3 regions of the Rhizobium ruizarguesonis genome follow, and region 2 is predicted to be linked to each of the others. Evidence: riboswitches for the same ligand, from Rfam matches in the RefSeq annotation. Region 2 holds a riboswitch; each other region holds the start of a gene.

Region 1 (5,630 bases), 1.3 Mb from region 2:
GGTCACCGCCGCACCTATATCGGCTCGATGCCCGGCAAGGTCATCCAGTCGATGAAGAAGGCGAAGAAGTCCAACCCGCTGTTCTTGCTCGACGAAATCGACAAGCTCGGCCAGGACTATCGCGGCGATCCGTCTTCGGCTCTGCTCGAAGTGCTCGATCCGGCGCAGAACATGACCTTCATGGATCACTATCTGGAAGTCGAATACGACCTGTCGGATGTGATGTTCATCACGACGGCGAATACGCTGAATATTCCAGCGCCTCTGATGGACCGCATGGAGATCATCCGTATCGCCGGCTACACCGAGGATGAAAAGCGCGAAATCGCCAAGCGGCACCTGCTGCCGAAGGCCATCAAGGAACATGCGTTGCAGCCGGAAGAATTCTCGGTCAGCGACGACGCCCTGATGGCAATCAGCCAGCAGTACACCCGTGAAGCCGGCGTCCGCAACTTCGAGCGCGAGCTGATGAAACTCGCCCGTAAGGCGGTCACCGAGATCATCAAGGGCAAGACGAAGGCCGTTCACGTGACGGCTGCCAACATCTCCGACTATCTGGGCGTCCCGCGCTTCCGCCATGGCGAAGCCGAGGGCGAGGATCAAGTCGGCGTCGTGACCGGTCTTGCCTGGACGGAAGTTGGTGGCGAGCTGCTGACCATCGAAGGTGTGATGATGCCGGGCAAGGGCCGCATGACGGTCACCGGCAATCTGAAGGAAGTCATGAAGGAATCGATCTCGGCAGCGGCGTCCTATGTCCGCTCGCGCGCCGTCGATTTCGGCATCGAGCCGCCGCGCTTCGACAAGAGCGACATCCACGTGCACGTGCCGGAAGGCGCAACGCCGAAGGATGGCCCCTCGGCCGGCGTCGCCATGGCAACCGCGATCGTCTCGATCATGACCGGCATCCCGGTGGACAGGCATGTGGCCATGACCGGTGAAATCACCCTTCGCGGCCGTGTGCTGCCGATCGGCGGTCTCAAGGAAAAGCTGCTCGCAGCGCTTCGCGGCGGCATCAAGAAGGTGCTGATTCCGGAGGAAAACGCCAAGGACCTGGCGGAGATTCCTGATAACGTGAAGAACAACATGGAGATCATCCCGGTATCCCGCATGGGCGAGGTGATCAAGCATGCGCTGATCCGGCGGCCGGAGCCGATCGAATGGGACGGCACGGTGGAAACGCCGGTCATCACATCGGTCGAAGGCCTCGATGAGACGGGCGCAACCATAGCGCATTGAGTGGCCTTTGCCACATTTATGCCCAATTGGCGCAAAACACGGAAAAAGGCTGGCGAAAACGCCAGCCTTTTTTGTGAAAACGTCATGTAGACGCTTGCTTTTCCTTGATTTGCAGGGCTTTTGGGTTTTCGGCGGGCCTGATGAAACCTATTCTGCGCCTAGCTTACTTTTGAGTCGTTTCATACCATTTAGAAAGGGGTGGAAACATGAACAAGAATGAACTCGTGTCCGCAGTAGCCGAAAAGGCAGGACTGACGAAGTCTGACGCGGCTTCCGCTGTTGACGCGGTTTTCGACGTTGTCCAGGCTGAACTCAAGAACAAGGGCGACATTCGCCTCGCGGGTTTCGGCAGCTTCACCGTTTCTCATCGTGCCGCAACGAAGGGCCGTAACCCGTCGACGGGCGCTGAAGTCGACATTCCGGCTCGCAACGTGCCGAAATTCACGCCCGGCAAGGGCCTGAAGGACGCCGTCAACGGCTGATCTGATATTATCCGTCAGCCGGAAACGAGACCGGTTGTGCAGGATTTGAGAGGGGTTCGGCTTTGCCGGACCCCTTTTGCTTTGGCTAGCCTTGCTGTCGCCCGGGCTTTGATCTACGACGTTTCTGTTCTCAGGGCGGGGTGAAACTCCCCACCGGCGGTAAGGGTTTCGGCTCGAGCCCGCGAGCGCCTGCTCTCGTGTCCAAGCGGGGGAAGGGCCAGCAGATCCGGTGCGATTCCGGAGCCGACGGTAAAAGTCCGGATGGAAGAGAATGAGTGTCGGTCGTGCAAAGGGCGGGGATCCGCCATGTCGCTCGTGTCCGTGCCTCATGCGTCCTGATTTATGTTGGTCCCACTGCATAATTCCTTAAATCGGAATCGATTTAAAGATAAAATTATGCAGCGATTTAAAGTGCTACAGCGTCCTTTGCGCGTCTGAAAAGACGCGCGGCGCTGTAGTTTGGATGAAAGACATGAATCAGACTTCCCTTGCAGTCTCGCCGTCCCGCGCCGTTGTCGGTGCCATCTGGATGGTGCTTGCCGGCATTGCCTTTTCGCTTCTCAACGTCGTCACCCAATGGCTGACGATGAAGCTTGCCTTTCCCTCGGCGTCGGCAGCTTTCTGGCAATATGGCTTCGCCTTCCTGTTTTCGCTGCCGTTCCTTAAGAGGCTCGGCCTTGCGGCGATGCGCACGGACTATCCCTGGCGTCACCTCGCGCGCGTCGCGCTTGCCGCGCTCGGCGTCGAAGCTTGGGTCGCCGGCCTTGCCGCGGTGCCGATCTGGCAGGCGATCGCACTGGTGATGACCTCGCCCTTCTTCATCATTCTGGGCGCCCGGCTTTTCCTGGGTGAGCGCGTCGGCCCGGCCCGCTGGGCTGCGACGGCTGCGGGTTTCACCGGAGCGATGATCATCCTGCAGCCATGGTCGGACGGCTTTGGCTGGGCGGCTCTCTTGCCTGTGCTTTCGGCGCTGCTTTGGGGCGCCTCGTCGCTGATCACCAAGAGCCTGACGGGTATCGAACGACCGGAGACGATCACCGTCTGGCTGCTCGTTCTGCTGACGCCGATAAATGGCGGGCTGGCGCTTGCGGCAGGCTTTGCAGTGCCGACGGGCGCAACCCTTGCCCTGTTCCTGCTGGCGGGGCTGCTGACTGCCGCAGCGCAGTATTTCCTGACGCTCGCCTATGCAGCCGCTGATGCCGCCTATGTCCAGCCGTTCGACGATCTGAAGCTGCCGTTGAACGTACTGGCGGGTTGGCTGTTCTTCGGTTATGCGCCGGCGGGTTATCTCTGGCTGGGAGCGGCTCTCATCCTGTCTGCTTCGCTGTTCATCATGCGAAACGAGATGCGCCGGGAGCGCAAACCAGCCTGACGTGATCAGGTGCAAAATGCCGCATCTGTCATGCCTCTGTCATGCCGCGCGCGCAGAAAACTCCTGTTTCGAATGTTCGACACATGGGGGATTTCATGACAATTTCATCGCGCAAGGCAGTGCTCGCTGCCGTGCTTCTCGCATCCGTTGCTTTTCCGGCCGCGGCCGAACCGGTTTTCAACCGCATCGCTTCCTTCCCGGTCGCAGAGAACCTGCCGGCTGACAAGGACAAGCTGTCGGTGAGCTCCGCCGAAATCATCACCGCGACCGACGACGGCAACACGCTGATCTATAGCGACAGCCCGCTCGGCGCGATCGGCTTCATCGATATTACCGATGCCAAGGCACCGAAGGCCGGCGGCGCGGTGATGATGGACGGCGAGCCGACATCGGTCACCTCCAGCGCCGGCAAGGCGCTCGTTGCTGTCAACACCTCCGAAAGCAAGGCGAAGCCCTCGGGCCGTCTCGCGATCGTCGACGTGGCGACCAAGAAGATCGAGAACACCTGCGATCTCGGCGGCCAGCCGGATTCGATCGCCCTCAACAAGGACAAGATGCTCGGCGCCATCGCAATCGAAAACGAGCGCGACGAAGACGTCAATGACGGCAAGATCCCGCAAATGCCGCCCGGCGACCTCGTCGTCTTCCAGGTCAAGAACGGCACCGTCGATTGCGGCACTATCAAGCACGTGGCGCTGACCGGGCTTGGCGGCGTCGCCCCTGAAGATCCGGAGCCGGAATTCGTCGCCTTCAACGGCCTGAACGAAATTGCTCTGACATTGCAGGAGAACAATGAGATCGTCATCATCGACGCCAACACGGCTGACGTGAAGACGCATTTCTCCGCCGGCAGCGTCGATCTTTCCGGCATCGACACCAAGCGTGACGGCGCCCTGAAATTCTCGGGCGAAGCCAAGGGCGTGCTGCGCGAGCCCGACGCCGTGAAGTGGCTGGACGACAACCGCCTCGTCGTCGCCAATGAAGGCGACTACCAGGGCGGCTCGCGTGGTTTCACCATCTTCGACAAGACGGGCAAACTTCTCTACGAATCAGGCGCCTCCTTCGAACGCGCCGTTGCCCATATCGGCCACTATCCGGAAAGCCGTTCGGGATCGAAGGGCGTCGAGCCGGAAGGCCTTGAAGCCGCCAAGTTCGGCGACGATCAGTATTTCTTCCTGCTCGCCGAGCGTGCTTCGGTCGTCGGCGTTTTCAAGGATACCGGCGCCGATCCCGAACTCATCCAGCTCTTGCCGTCGGGCATTTCGCCGGAAGGCGCGATCGCCATTCCCGCGCGTAATCTTTTTGCGACCGCCAACGAGCTCGACCTCGGCAAGGACGGCGGCGCGCGCTCGCATGTGATGATCTACGAGCGCTCGGAAGGCGAAAAGGCCTATCCGCAGATCGTCTCTGCCGAAAAGGACGGCAATCCGATTGGCTTCGCAGCCCTTTCGGGTCTCGCCGCCGTTCCGGGCAAGCCGGGCATGCTCTACGCCGTCAGCGACAGCGTTCTGGGCTCGCAGCCGACGATCTACACGATCGATGCCAGCAAGAAGCCGGCCGTCATCACCGACGCCCTCGTCGTCAAGCGTGACGGCGCCCCGGCCCAGAAGCTCGACATCGAAGGCATCGCGGCTGCTGCCGATGGCTCCTTCTGGCTCGCCTCGGAAGGTTACAGTGAGCGTCTCGTCCCGCACGCGCTCTACAACGTCAATGCCAAGGGCGAAATCAAGGCCGAGGTCGCCCTGCCGAAGGAGCTCGTCGCCAACGAAATCCGTTACGGCTTCGAAGGCGTGACCATTGTCGGCACCGGCGACGATGCGACGCTGTGGATGGCGGTCCAGCGCGAGTGGAGCGACGACGAGAAGGGTTTCGTCAAGCTCGTCTCCTACAATCCGAAGAAGAAGGAATGGGGTGCTGTGCGCTATCCGCTCGACAGGACGGAAAGCGGCTGGGTCGGTCTGTCGGAAATCTCGGCTCAGGGCGACAGCGTCTTCATCATCGAGCGCGACAACCTCGTCGGTGATGCCGCCAGGCTGAAGAAGCTCTACAAGGTCGCGATATCGGACCTGAAGCCCGCCAAGCTCGGCGGTGAACTGCCGGTCGTCAAGAAGACTGAAGCCCATGACTTCCTCGGCGAACTGAAGACCGCGACCAATGGCTATGTGCTGGACAAGCTTGAAGGCTTCACCTTCGACGCGTCGGGCAAGCCCTACGCGGTCACCGACAATGACGGCGTCAGCGAATCCTCCGGCGAGACCCTGTTCTTCCCGGTTGACCTGGTCGGCACCAACTGAGCCCACCAACTGACCTTGACGGATCGATAATATGCAAATGGCCGGGCGAAAACCCGGCCATTTGCATTTTGGAGTGTTGGACGCCTACCAGCGCTGATGCACATGCGGCGCGATCAGCCGCTCGTAGATCTCGTGTGTTGCCGCCATGACATCGGCCGACAGCGGCGCAAGGTCGGCGGCGGCCGCGTTGGCCCTGGCTTGCTCGCCATTGCGGGCACCGGGGATGACGACGGTGACGGCATCGCT
Region 2 (5,630 bases):
CCAGGCGTCCAGTGCTGATATCATCACGTGAGGTTCGGTCACCTCGGAGAGGGCGGTGAAGTCGCGCAGATCGGCACAGAGAAGGGCCGCGCGGATGGTCTCGCCGGTGCCGCGGGCAAGCGCGCCGGCCTGCACCCGCGCGGCGCTACGGCGGCCGAGATAGGCTTCAAGCAGCGCTGCCCGCGCCTCGCGCGCCGCCAAAGCGGCGAGCGGCGCTGCAGCAAAACGCGCGACCTCGCGCAGCAGGCCGGCCTCGGCTGCGCCGAATGCACCTGCCCCTTCCCCGCTGGCAACCCTCGCCCAGCCGAGCAGCGGGCTGTCCGACCGATTGTCCTGTGAAGGCCCGATCCTGTCTTCCCATACCGGCCCGAGCCCGGCCAGCCACTCGCGCCCGGCCTCGCTCCGCGGAGCGGCGGCAAAGGCCAAAGCCTCAATAACAGCGCCAGTCTCCGCCCGCCACAGCCAGGTGCGCCGCGCGATGATCGGATGCGGCACCGAAAGCGTCAGCGCGCCGCCCAAAAGCGGCAGGCCATCGGCCAGCAGCCGGCGCCCGAGTTCGGCCAGAAACCATTCGGGACTGGGCGAGGCACCGGCCTCATCAACCAGCCAGGCAAGGGGAGATGGCAGATCCATGGCTTAACATCGCACGCTGACCGGGGCGGCCGCAAGGATGTCCCCGGGTGAGCGCAAGCAGCCATTCCGAATGTCCATGAGGACGTTTCCACCGGCTCAACCTTTCATCCCCAAAAGGACGTTCCACTCCCCTGTCGAAAACCATTCGCCGCGGTGGAAAACAAAAAATAAACACTTTAAACTTGCGCGGCTTTGATTCCATTATGGGGCCGTTCGTCATCGTGTGATTGAGGGGTACGATGGGCACGATTTTCTGGCCGAAAGATCCGCTGGATGGGAATGACATGACGCTGCTGACGTCGATCCTTCGGCGATGGTGCGAAAGATATCAGGTCGAGCTGACGGCGGAGGAGAGTAGCCGCAAGGCGAAAGAACTCGTCGAATGGTTCGAATTCGGCGTCAAGGATCCCGTCGAGCTCGAGGAATTGATCGACGACAAGCACTGGCTCGTCAGCAGGATCTGATCCTCTCGGGCGAATCGGGAGAACGCTGGCTGTCAGCGTCGGCGAAGCATTAGAAAAGGCCGGGCGAAAATCGCTCCGGCCTTCGTCCATCTACATCTAAGCCAGACCTTTAGTCATCATCCCGCCAACGCCGGTCGCGATCCCAGCGCCTCTCATCGCGCCAGCGCGGACCATCCCAATCCCGGTGACGCCGCTCCCAGCCCCAGCGGGGCGGACCACCGTAGAAAGCTACCGGCGGCGGGCGTCTCCAGTTTCGCCGGCATTCGCCCCAGCGCGTCAGATGCCAGCCGCGACCGCAGGCGTAGTCGACCTTTGTGACATTGCTCTGGACATTGATTGTCCCCATCGGCATTGCCTCCGCGGTACCGATCGAGAGGCTGCCGGCAAGCAAGGCAGCCGCGATAGAAAGTGCCTTCATCGTGAACTCCATTTTCAATCCAGCCGTCCGCAGATTAGGACCGCTAAATTGAACTGGAGATGAACTGCGCGTTCATGTTTGCGGTAGCAAAAGAAGCGCTTCCGCACGACCGGCTTGGGCGCTCGCCGACCGTTGTTGTCGCAACGGCAAGCGCTTCACAGACGCCCCGCTGCCGGCAAAATTTGTTCATGTCCTGCCGTAAAAAGGGTCGGGACCCGGATCATGCCCGGCGGCGACCTCGGTCAACCGCCCGAGGTAATGCGCCCAGCCTTCCGCATGGCCGGCGCATTGCTCGGCGCTCGGCAGGCCGCTATGGGTGAGCCGCAACAGCGTTCCATCTCCTTGCTCGATCAGGTCGATCTCGACCAGGCTCGACCCCGGCGGCACCACCTCACTGCCGTCCCAGCCGAAGCTGTAGGCAAGGCGATGAACCGGAACCACTTCTCGAAACGAGCCGCGCGCAAAGCGGGCGCCGGTGACGTTGACGAGATAGAGCCCACCGGGCTGCGGCTCGACCTGCGCCTCCGTTCCCATCCAGCGCAGGATCTTTTCCGGGTCGGTCATCAGCGCGAACACCGCGGCCGGCGGCGCCGCGATATGCGCCTCGCGGTGGACGACGAAGGGGTCTTGCATCTCTCTCTCCCGTGGTTGCCACGGCCCTGCCCGTCTCCGGTGGAGACGGCGCATCCTGTCTTGCCGTGCTATTCTGACGTGAATGTCCTCACTGGAAGCATGTAGGCGCAAGCCCATCCTCCACAAGAGGGCTTGCCCGTCGCGATCGACGAACAAGCAAAATCGCCGCGTCGGGAGCCCTGATCCTGCATCGGCGCTTTCATCGGTCATGAAAGCTCTTTCCGGACTATTGCCAGCCCGTCACCTTCCACCTATTGTTCGCGCCGTTCTCAGGGCGGGGTGCAAGTCCCTACCGGCGGTATGCAATTTGGATTGCGAGCCCGCGAGCGCCTTCTCAGGAAGGGTCAGCAGATCAGGTGAGATGCCTGAGCCGACGGTCATAGTCCGGATGAAAGAGAACGCGCGTTCCTGCCGCCCTTGCGGCTGTCGGGGACGTTCGTGATCGCCTTGGGTGATGTGTCTGTTCGCCAAAGGAGATTACCATGACACCCACCCGCTATGCCTTCATCAAAGCCAGCTGGCATGCCGATATCGTCGACCGTGCCCTAGATGGCTTCCATCAGCTTATTCCGCCCGAGCAGGTCGATGTGTTCGATGTTCCCGGCGCATTCGAGATGCCGCTGCTGTCACGCGATCTTGCGGCAAGCGGGCGCTATGCTGCTGTCGTTGCCGCCGCCTTCGTCGTCGACGGCGGAATCTACCGCCACGAATTCGTCGCCCAGGCCGTCGTCGATGGGCTGATGCGCGCCGGCATGGATACCGGCGTGCCGGTGCTGTCGGTTTCGCTGACGCCGCATCAGTATCAGGAAACCGAGCATCACAAGCAGATCTACCGCGCACATTTCGTCGAGAAAGGGCGCGAGGCCGCAAAGGCGGCTCTGACGATCGGCAAAACCCGCGCCGCTCTGGCTGCGTGAAAGCAGCTCGACGAGCAGAGGAACACAGGAGATGAAGACGGCGGGGCACTCCCGCCGTCGACCGCATCAGATCGACTTCACCTCGCCGCCATCCATGCGCAGCGTCGAGCCGGTCATCCAGCGTGCGCCCGGCGATACCAGGAAAGCCATCAGTTCGGCGATTTCTTCCGGCTCGCCATAGCGGGCGATGCCGGCCTGCTTGAGGAAACGGGCGGTCGCCTCCTCCACGCTTACGCCATGCAGCGGCGCCCAGTGCTTGAGATAGGAAAGACGCCGGCCGGTCATGACGGGACCGGGCAGCACGCTGTTGACCTGCACGCCATCGGTGATGCCGCGATCGGAAAAGGCCTTGGCGAGTGCGACGATGGCAGCATTGATGGTACCGACCGCCGCGTACGGCGCCTTCGGAAACACCGCCGAATTGCCCGACATCAAGACGACGGAGCCCTTCGCCTCTCTCAGCGCCGGCCATGCCGCTATCGTCAGGCGCCTCGCGCCGTGCAGCTTTAGCGCCAGCCCGTCCTCCCACTGCGCATCGGTCATCTCGAAAAGATCAATCTGCGGTACCGCACCGGCGATGTTGAGCAGCGCATCGATGCGGCCGAAGGCACCGAGCGCCTGATCGACCACGGCCTGCGCCGCTTGCGGCTCGGCGAGGTCGGCGCCGATGACGAGGGCTTGCGCGCCGGCCGCCCTTACCGCCTGCGCGGTCTCCTCAAGATTAGCGCGGTTGCGGGCGACCAGCACCAGCGCGGAAAAATCGCGCGCGAGGCGCTGCGCCGTCGCCTGGCCGATACCCTGGCTGGCGCCGGTGATGATCGCGACTGAGTTCGACATGCCGTCTCTCCTCTCTGCTTCGGCCACCACCCGCCCCTTCCGGCGGGGCGGCGCCAGGTTGCCGTCAGCGGGCCAGAAAATCCCGAATCTCGGCCGCGATCTCGGCGGCATGCGTTTCCAGCGCGAAATGGCCCGTGTCGAGGAAGCGCACGACCGCGCCCGGATTATCGCGCTCAAAGGCCTCTGCACCGGGCGGCAGGAAGAACGGGTCATTCTCACCCCACACGGCAAGGAACGGCGGCTTGTGGGTACGGAAATACGCCTGGAAGGCAGGATAGAGCGCAACATTGCTCTTGTAGTCGCCGAAGAGATCAAGTTGCACATCCTCGACTTCAGGCCGGGCCAGATAGAAATTGTCGAGCGAATAACCGTCCGGCGAAACCGCCGTCGGATCGGCGACACCATGGGTATATTGCCAGATCGTCGCCTCCGGCTGCAGCATCGCCTTCAGCGCATTGCGGTTCTCCTCGGAGGCGTCCTCCCAATAGGCCCGGATCGGGTTCCAGCCGTCGCTGAGGCCCTCGACATAGGCATTGCCGTTTTGCGAAATGATCGCCGTGATGCGCTCGGGATGTTTCACCGCCAGCCGGAAGCCCGTCGGCGCGCCATAGTCGAACACGTAAACGGCGTAATGATCGAAGCCGACGATTTCGGTGAAGCGGTCGATCGTCGCCGCGATCCCGTCGAAGGTGGCAGGCCGCGCCGGCAGGTCGGATTGTCCGAAGCCCGGAAGATCGGGCGCGACGATGTGGAAGCGATCGGAGAGCAGCGGGATCAGGTCGCGGAACATATGGCCGGCACTCGGAAAGCCGTGCAGCAGGAGCAGCTTCGGAGCATCCGGCGAACCGGCCTCGCGATAGAAGATCTTGAAGCCGTCGACGTCGGCGGTGCGGTATCTGATGGTGGACATGACAGTCTCCTTTGCGTTGATAACTTGTTTGCTATTTTCCGTGTGGTTATTCCGCCTGCCCTTGCAGGCGGCTGCTGAAGATCTCCGGCTGGAGATAGAGAACGAGGGCGCAGCAGATCAGGAAGAAGCCGAGGAGCGGTGCGAAGGGGGCAACGAGCCCCGCCAGGGCAAAGATCGCCAGCCCGATGAGTGTCCGCCGGCGCGCCAGCCGCCGGGCCGGTTCAGGCATCGCGCCCGCCTCGGCCTGCGCAAATATCTCGCGCTCGAACAAAAGATAGGCGGCATTCACCAGCACGAAGACGCCTGCGTAGATGGCGACCGGCATTGGCGCGAGGTCGGTCCTCGCCATCCAGGCCGTGGTGAACGGCAATAGCGACACCAGGAACAGGTGCAAGAAGTTGACCCAGATCAGCCGGGTCGATGCAAAATGCACCAGCCGTAACAAATGATGGTGGTTGATCCAGATGATCGCGATGAACAGGTAGCTCAAGGCGTAGCTGACCACGGTCGGCCAGAGCGCAAGCATGGCTGTGATTTCAGGGGACTCGGGCGCCTTCAGCTCCAGCACCATGATGGTCATGATCACCGCGATCAGAGCGTCCGAAAACGCGCTCACGCGCTCCGTCGTCATCTTCTGTCCGTGCATCTCAATTCCTCCTCATCCCATGTTTTGACGGCTGAATTCAGGCCGCCGCTACTGTGGCGACCGCCTCCCTGACGATGTCGAGCACGGCGGCAGGCGCCGTAACGATCGGCGTGTGGTCGGCGGCGTGAGAGCGCACTCGCGCCTGCATCCGCTCGGCCATGAAGCGCTGGTT
Region 3 (5,630 bases), 420 kb from region 2:
TCGGCGGCCAGCGTCACCGGCCAGAGCCCGAAGACGGGATGGCTGCGGCCCTCGGAGGCGGCAATGGCGATCTGCGAAGGGTGCTCGACCGCTGCCGCCAGCCGGGCGACGAGATCGGCCGGGAAGAACGGGCAATCCACCGAGACGGTGGCGACATGGGTGATCGAGGGCAGGCCGGCGGCATAGACCATGGCGGCATGGATTCCGGCCATCGGTCCGGCCTTGCCGCGAAAACGGTCGGGAACGACAGGCACGCCCTCGGCGGCGGCATCGGCATTGACCGCGACGAGCGGGGTCTGCTGCGAGAGGCGGGTCAGCACATGGTGGAGCAGGCTCTCGGCGCCAAGCATCACGCCTGCCTTGTCGCGGCCCATGCGTTGCGAGCGGCCGCCGGCCAATACGACGCCTGCTATATCAGATCTGTCGAGCGAGAATTCAGCCATCATCCTTCCTCAGACCGGCGCGCGCGGCGCGGATTCCTGCGCGATCGGCGACACACGGCGCTTGGCCTCACGATAGAATGTATAGAGGCCGGATGCGATGACGATCGCAGCCCCGACGAGCGTCCAGCTGTCAGGCACTTCGGCGAAGAAGAGGAAGCCGAGCAGAGAGGAAAAGATCAGGCTGGTATAGCGGAACGGCGCGACGAAGGAGATTTCGCCGGTGCGCATGGCGAGGATGACCGACTGGTAGCCGACGAGCACCAGCACCGAGGCGAGCACGAGATGCCCAAGCGCGTTAGCGCTGACCGGCTGCCAGCCGCCGAGCGCCGGAATGAGCAGCGCGCCGAAGAAGGAGGCTGATATGGCGGTGATGACGGTTATCATCAGCGAGGGAATCTCCGGACTGATGCTCCGGGTGGCGAGATCGCGGCCGGCCGTCGTCAGCACCGCGGCGACGCAGAGGAGGGCGGCGGCAGTGAATCCCTCAGGGCCGGGGCGGATGATGATCATCACGCCGACGAGGCCGACGAGGATCGCCGACCAGCGCCGCCAGCCGACCGGCTCGCCGAAGAAGAGGGCAGCGCCGAAGGTGACGACCAACGGCAGCGATTGCAGGATCGCCGAGGCATTGGCGATCGGCATCATGCCGAGCGCGGTGATATAGGTGACGGCGGAGAGCGTCTCGCAGATGATCCTGAAGATGATCATCGGCTGCAGCATGATGCGCCAGGAGCGTAGCGCGCCCATTTTCCAGGCGATCAGATAGACGAGCAGGCTGGTGAAGAGGCCGCGCAGAAACATGATCTCGCCGGCGTTCATATAGGCGATCACCGATTTGGACAGGGCGTCGCTCGCGGAAAAGCCGGCCATCGCCAAGCTCATATAGATGGCGCCCTCAGTATTGCGTGACCGCGGCATGAAGAGATTCCCGTTACCTGTGCGCTCCTTTTAGTCGCGAAGATGCATCAAGGGAATCGGATGAATGTCACACCAAGCATAAATCGATGACGCGGTGCACAATGGCGCCGATGTCAACGCAGGCGTGTGGGTGGAAGTCCAGGCAAATCTCCGTTTTATAAGCTGAATTCCGACAGTTCCGACGCCGCAATCAACGCGTCGATGAGGACGCGCCGTCGCGCTGCCGGTTCGGGCCATAGGCGTTTTTCTCCTCCTGCGCGGGAAACGGGTGGCTGCATCGCCTGATGTTTGAGCATCTCAGATCTCGCAACAACGAAGGAGAGATCGATATGACACTTCTCAACGACAAGATCGCAATCATCACCGGCGCAAGCTCCGGCATCGGCCGCGCGGCGGCGAAACTCTTTGCGCGGCAAGGCGCCAAGCTCGTGGTCACCGGCCGGCGACAGGACGCGCTCGATGCCGTCATCGCCGAAATCGAGGCGGAGGGTGGTCAGGCCGTCGCCATATCAGGCGATGTCAAGGATGAGGCGCTGCAGGCAAGACTCGTCGAAACGGCAGTCTCGCGTTTCGGCCGGCTCGACATCGCCTTCAACAATGCCGGCATCCTCGGTGAGATGGGGCCGGTTGCCGGGCTGTCGCTGGAGGGCTGGCGCGAGACGATCGAGACCAATCTCACCGCCGCCTTCCTCGGCGCCAAGTACCAGTCGGCGGCGATGGGAAAAGGCGGCGGATCGCTGATCTTCACCTCGACTTTCGTCGGTCACACCGTCGGCATGCCGGGCATGGCCGCCTATGCGGCGAGCAAGGCGGGTTTGATCGGCTTCGTGCAGGTGCTCGCCGCTGAACTCGGAGCGCAGAAGATCCGCGTCAACGCACTGCTTCCCGGCGGCACCGACACACCCGCCAGCATCACCAACGCGCCCGATGCCACGCCGGAAGTGCTCGCCTTCGTGGAGGGATTGCATGCGCTGAAACGCATGGCGCAACCCGAAGAGATCGCCAATGCAGCGCTTTTCCTCGCCTCCGACATGTCGAGCTTCGTGACCGGCACGGCAATGCTGGCGGATGGCGGCGTTTCGATCAGCCGGACATAGGGCGAGCAAGGGACAGTGCCGTCACGGTCATCGCTTCGGCGTTCTTAGTTGCGGCGGGCTATGCCGCCGCAACTAAGGCGTCGATCAGGCGACTTCGCGTATGTCTCTTGCCGCCTGGCGTTCGAGATAGGCGACCAGATCCTCGATGGTGACGAGGGGGAGGTTGTGGCGTTCGGCGAAGAGCGTGAGTTCGGACAGGCGGGACATGGTTCCGTCGTCGTTGGCGACTTCGCAGATGACGCCGGCGGGGATCCTTCCGGCGAGGCGGGCGAGATCGACTGCGGCTTCGGTGTGGCCAGGGCGGCCGAGCACGCCGCGGGGGTTGGCGCGGAGCGGAAAGATGTGGCCGGGGCGGGCGAATTCGTCGGGCTTTGTGCGATCGTCGACGAGGGCGCGGACGGTGGCGGCGCGGTCCGCCGCAGAGATGCCCGTCGTCGTGCCCTTGAGATAATCGACCGAGACCGTGAAGGCGGTTTTGTGCGATTCCGTGTTATTGGGCACCATCAGCGGGATATCGAGTGCATCGAGACGCTCGCCTTCCATGGCAATGCAAACGAGCCCGCGGGCGTGGTTCATCATGAAGGCGATTGTTTCCGGGGTGACGGCATCGGCCGCGACCACGATATCGCCTTCGTTTTCCCGGTTCTGGTCGTCGACGACGACGACCATCTTGCCGCTGGCAATGGCTGATATGGCATCTTCAATTCTTGCGATAGTCATGCTGTCTGGCCTTTCAAGGGTTATGTCAGCGGACTGACATGGTCTGCTCGGCTCAATCCGTGAGCGAGCCTTCTGCCCTTGGGCGAACAAACGTCAGCCGACTCCCGGATGGAGTGCGACTGCCCGTGTTGTCCTCTTCCATCCGGACTATACCGTCGGCTCCGGCATCTCACCGGATCTGCTGACCTTCCGACAGGAGGTGCCGGAAGCGCTCGCGGGCTCCAGGATTGCTCCTGATACCGCCGGTGGGGAATTACACCCCGCCCTGAGAACATTTCAAAGATAGGATCAAAAACAGGCGGATGGCAAGGTCACTCGACCCGGCAAAAATGCAAAGCTGCCCTAACGCCGATGGACACACTGTTCACACGGAGGCGACGACCGGGTCGCCTTCCGTGCTTCGTTGGTGCTTTGATCCTTCCATGCATGTCGTTGTCCCAAAACCACTGCGCACTTTTGGGCGACATGCATCAGGACATGATCAGGCCGCCGTCGACATTGATGGTCTGGCCGGTGATATAGGCGGCGTCGTCGCTGGCGAGGAAGGTAACCAGGCCGGCGACATCCTCGCCGGAGCCGGCCCGTTTCATCGGGATGCCCTCGACCCATTCCTTCATCAACTCGCCGGGGGCGTAGTTGCCGAGCAGCTTGCCCCAGGCCTGGTCGTTATAGGCCCACATGTCGGTCTCGATGATGCCGGGGCAGAAGGCGTTGACGGTGATCTTCTCGGTCGCGACTTCCTTGGCCAGGCTCTGGGTGATGCCGACGACGCCCATTTTCGAGGCGGCATAATGCGGCGTGTAGATAAAGCCGTCACGGGCCTGGCCGGAAGCGGTGTTGATGATGCGGCCGCCGCGCTTGTGCTTGCGCATTCTCGATATCGCCTCCTGGGCGCAGAGGAAGACGCCCTTGGTGTTGACGGCCATGACCTTGTCCCACTCGTTTTCGGTCAGGTCCTCGACGCGGGCAATGGTGATGACGCCGGCGTTCTGGATCGAGACGTCGACCGAGCCGAATTCCTTCTCGGCGGCATCATAGAGGGCGGTGACGCTCGCCTTGTCGGTGACGTCGCCGATGAAGGAGATCGCCTTGCCGCCGTCGGCCCGGATCTGTTCGGCAACGCCGTGAACCAGGTCCTCGTTGGCCGAGACGACGAGATTGGCGCCTTCGCGCGCAAAACGTCTTGCGATAGCAGCGCCGATGCCGCGGCTGCCTCCGGTAATGACGACCGTCTTCTGCTCAAAGCGTTTCATGCTCTTTCCTTGTCCGTCGATAAACAGCAAATCTGGGCGCGACCTACCATGCGATCATTATTGGAGCTCAACCGGTTGTCGCCAATTCAGGCAGTCTTGAGCGCCGATGACGACGCCCGAGCCTGTTCGATCGGCGTGAAGGGCGGGCAGACGACGATATCGCACGCCGTCTTGCCCGTTATTCCCTTCAGCGCCTCGATCTCAGCCAGGGAGGAAGCGAGACCGTTCATTTTTCAGTTGCCGGCAATGAGCTTTCGCCTCGCCCTCACCAGCAGCAGAAACCGCCGTCGACGAGAAGATCGACGCCGGTCACGAAACTTGCTGCATTCGACAGCAGAAACACCGCCGGACCCACCATCTCGTCGACCGCTGCCATGCGCTGCATTGGCGTCTGCTCTTCGAAGAGCTTGGTCTGGTGGACCATCTCCGGACGGGTGTTCATGGGCGTTGCCGTGTATCCGGGCGAGATGGTGTTGACGCGAATGCCGCGGTCGACCCATTCCATCGCCATGGACTTCGACATATGGATCACGCCCGCCTTCGAGGCGTTGTAGTGCGCTTGGCTCAGCCCCCGGTTTACGATCACGCCCGACATGGAAGCGATGTTGACGATGGAGCCGCGTCCATTCTTCAGCATGGCGCGAGCCTCTGCCTGGCAGGAAAGAAAGACGCCTTTGAGGTTGATATCCATCAACGTCTGATATTGATCCTCCTCCATCTCTTCCGCCGGGTTCGCGTTGGCGATGCCTGCAGCGTTGACTGCAAGCGTCAGCGTGCCGAGATCCGCTTCGGTACGTGCTACGGCATCTGCAAGGGAAGATTTGCTCGTGACATCCGCCGCGATCTGGATCGAGCGGCGGCCGGCGGCGCGAATATGTTCAGCCGTCTTGGCCAATCCGTCGTCGGTTCGGCGGTCGAGCAGCGCCACGTCGGCGCCGCATTGCGCGAGGCCGATGGCAATGCGCTGACCAATGCCGCTGCCGGCTCCGGTAACGATGGCAACCTGGCCGCTGAGATCGAAAAGCTTCGGGGCGTTCAGAGTGATGTCGGACACCGCTCTTCCTTTCTCTGTCTGTTTAGATGGTGGCTAGCTCCATGACCGAAACGTCATTTGCCTGGTCACGATTGAGAATCCCCGCCTGCTTGCCTTGCGCAAGCACGAGAATGCGATTGGAGACTCCGAGAACTTCTTCGAGGTC

Evidence for each region. Region 2 has a riboswitch for FMN ahead of J3P73_RS16065 (6,7-dimethyl-8-ribityllumazine synthase). Riboswitches for the same ligand answer to the same signal wherever they lie in the genome.
Region 1: it holds a riboswitch for FMN, as region 2 does, so the genes downstream of both, ribN (riboflavin transporter RibN) here and J3P73_RS16065 (6,7-dimethyl-8-ribityllumazine synthase) in region 2, are expected to answer to the same signal.
Region 3: it holds a riboswitch for FMN, as region 2 does, so the genes downstream of both, ribB (3,4-dihydroxy-2-butanone-4-phosphate synthase) here and J3P73_RS16065 (6,7-dimethyl-8-ribityllumazine synthase) in region 2, are expected to answer to the same signal.

The regions. Positions count from the first base shown of each region.
Region 1 covers NZ_CP071678.1:1,909,747-1,915,376, forward strand. The annotation lists gene lon (endopeptidase La) at 1-1,236, shown strand, start outside; gene hupB (DNA-binding protein HupB) at 1,443-1,718, shown strand; FMN riboswitch at 1,841-1,995, shown strand; gene ribN (riboflavin transporter RibN) at 2,182-3,090, shown strand; gene J3P73_RS09475 (esterase-like activity of phytase family protein) at 3,174-5,384, shown strand; gene J3P73_RS09480 (aldo/keto reductase) at 5,469-5,630, opposite strand, start outside.
Region 2 covers NZ_CP071678.1:3,229,363-3,234,992, forward strand. The annotation lists gene J3P73_RS16045 (adenylate/guanylate cyclase domain-containing protein) at 1-633, opposite strand, end outside; gene J3P73_RS16050 (hypothetical protein) at 873-1,097, shown strand; gene J3P73_RS16055 (GCG_CRPN prefix-to-repeats domain-containing protein) at 1,207-1,515, opposite strand; gene J3P73_RS16060 (SRPBCC family protein) at 1,702-2,148, opposite strand; FMN riboswitch at 2,410-2,552, shown strand; gene J3P73_RS16065 (6,7-dimethyl-8-ribityllumazine synthase) at 2,631-3,065, shown strand; gene J3P73_RS16070 (SDR family oxidoreductase) at 3,132-3,902, opposite strand; gene J3P73_RS16075 (alpha/beta fold hydrolase) at 3,967-4,812, opposite strand; gene J3P73_RS16080 (TMEM175 family protein) at 4,859-5,458, opposite strand; gene J3P73_RS16085 (alpha/beta fold hydrolase) at 5,496-5,630, opposite strand, start outside.
Region 3 covers NZ_CP071678.1:2,805,043-2,810,672, reverse strand. The annotation lists gene mobA (molybdenum cofactor guanylyltransferase MobA) at 1-443, opposite strand, end outside; gene J3P73_RS13915 (DMT family transporter) at 453-1,361, opposite strand; gene J3P73_RS13910 (SDR family oxidoreductase) at 1,691-2,458, shown strand; gene ribB (3,4-dihydroxy-2-butanone-4-phosphate synthase) at 2,543-3,178, opposite strand; FMN riboswitch at 3,305-3,455, opposite strand; gene J3P73_RS13900 (glucose 1-dehydrogenase) at 3,649-4,431, opposite strand; gene J3P73_RS13895 (hypothetical protein) at 4,518-4,661, opposite strand; gene J3P73_RS13890 (SDR family oxidoreductase) at 4,697-5,485, opposite strand; gene J3P73_RS13885 (sugar ABC transporter ATP-binding protein) at 5,508-5,630, opposite strand, start outside.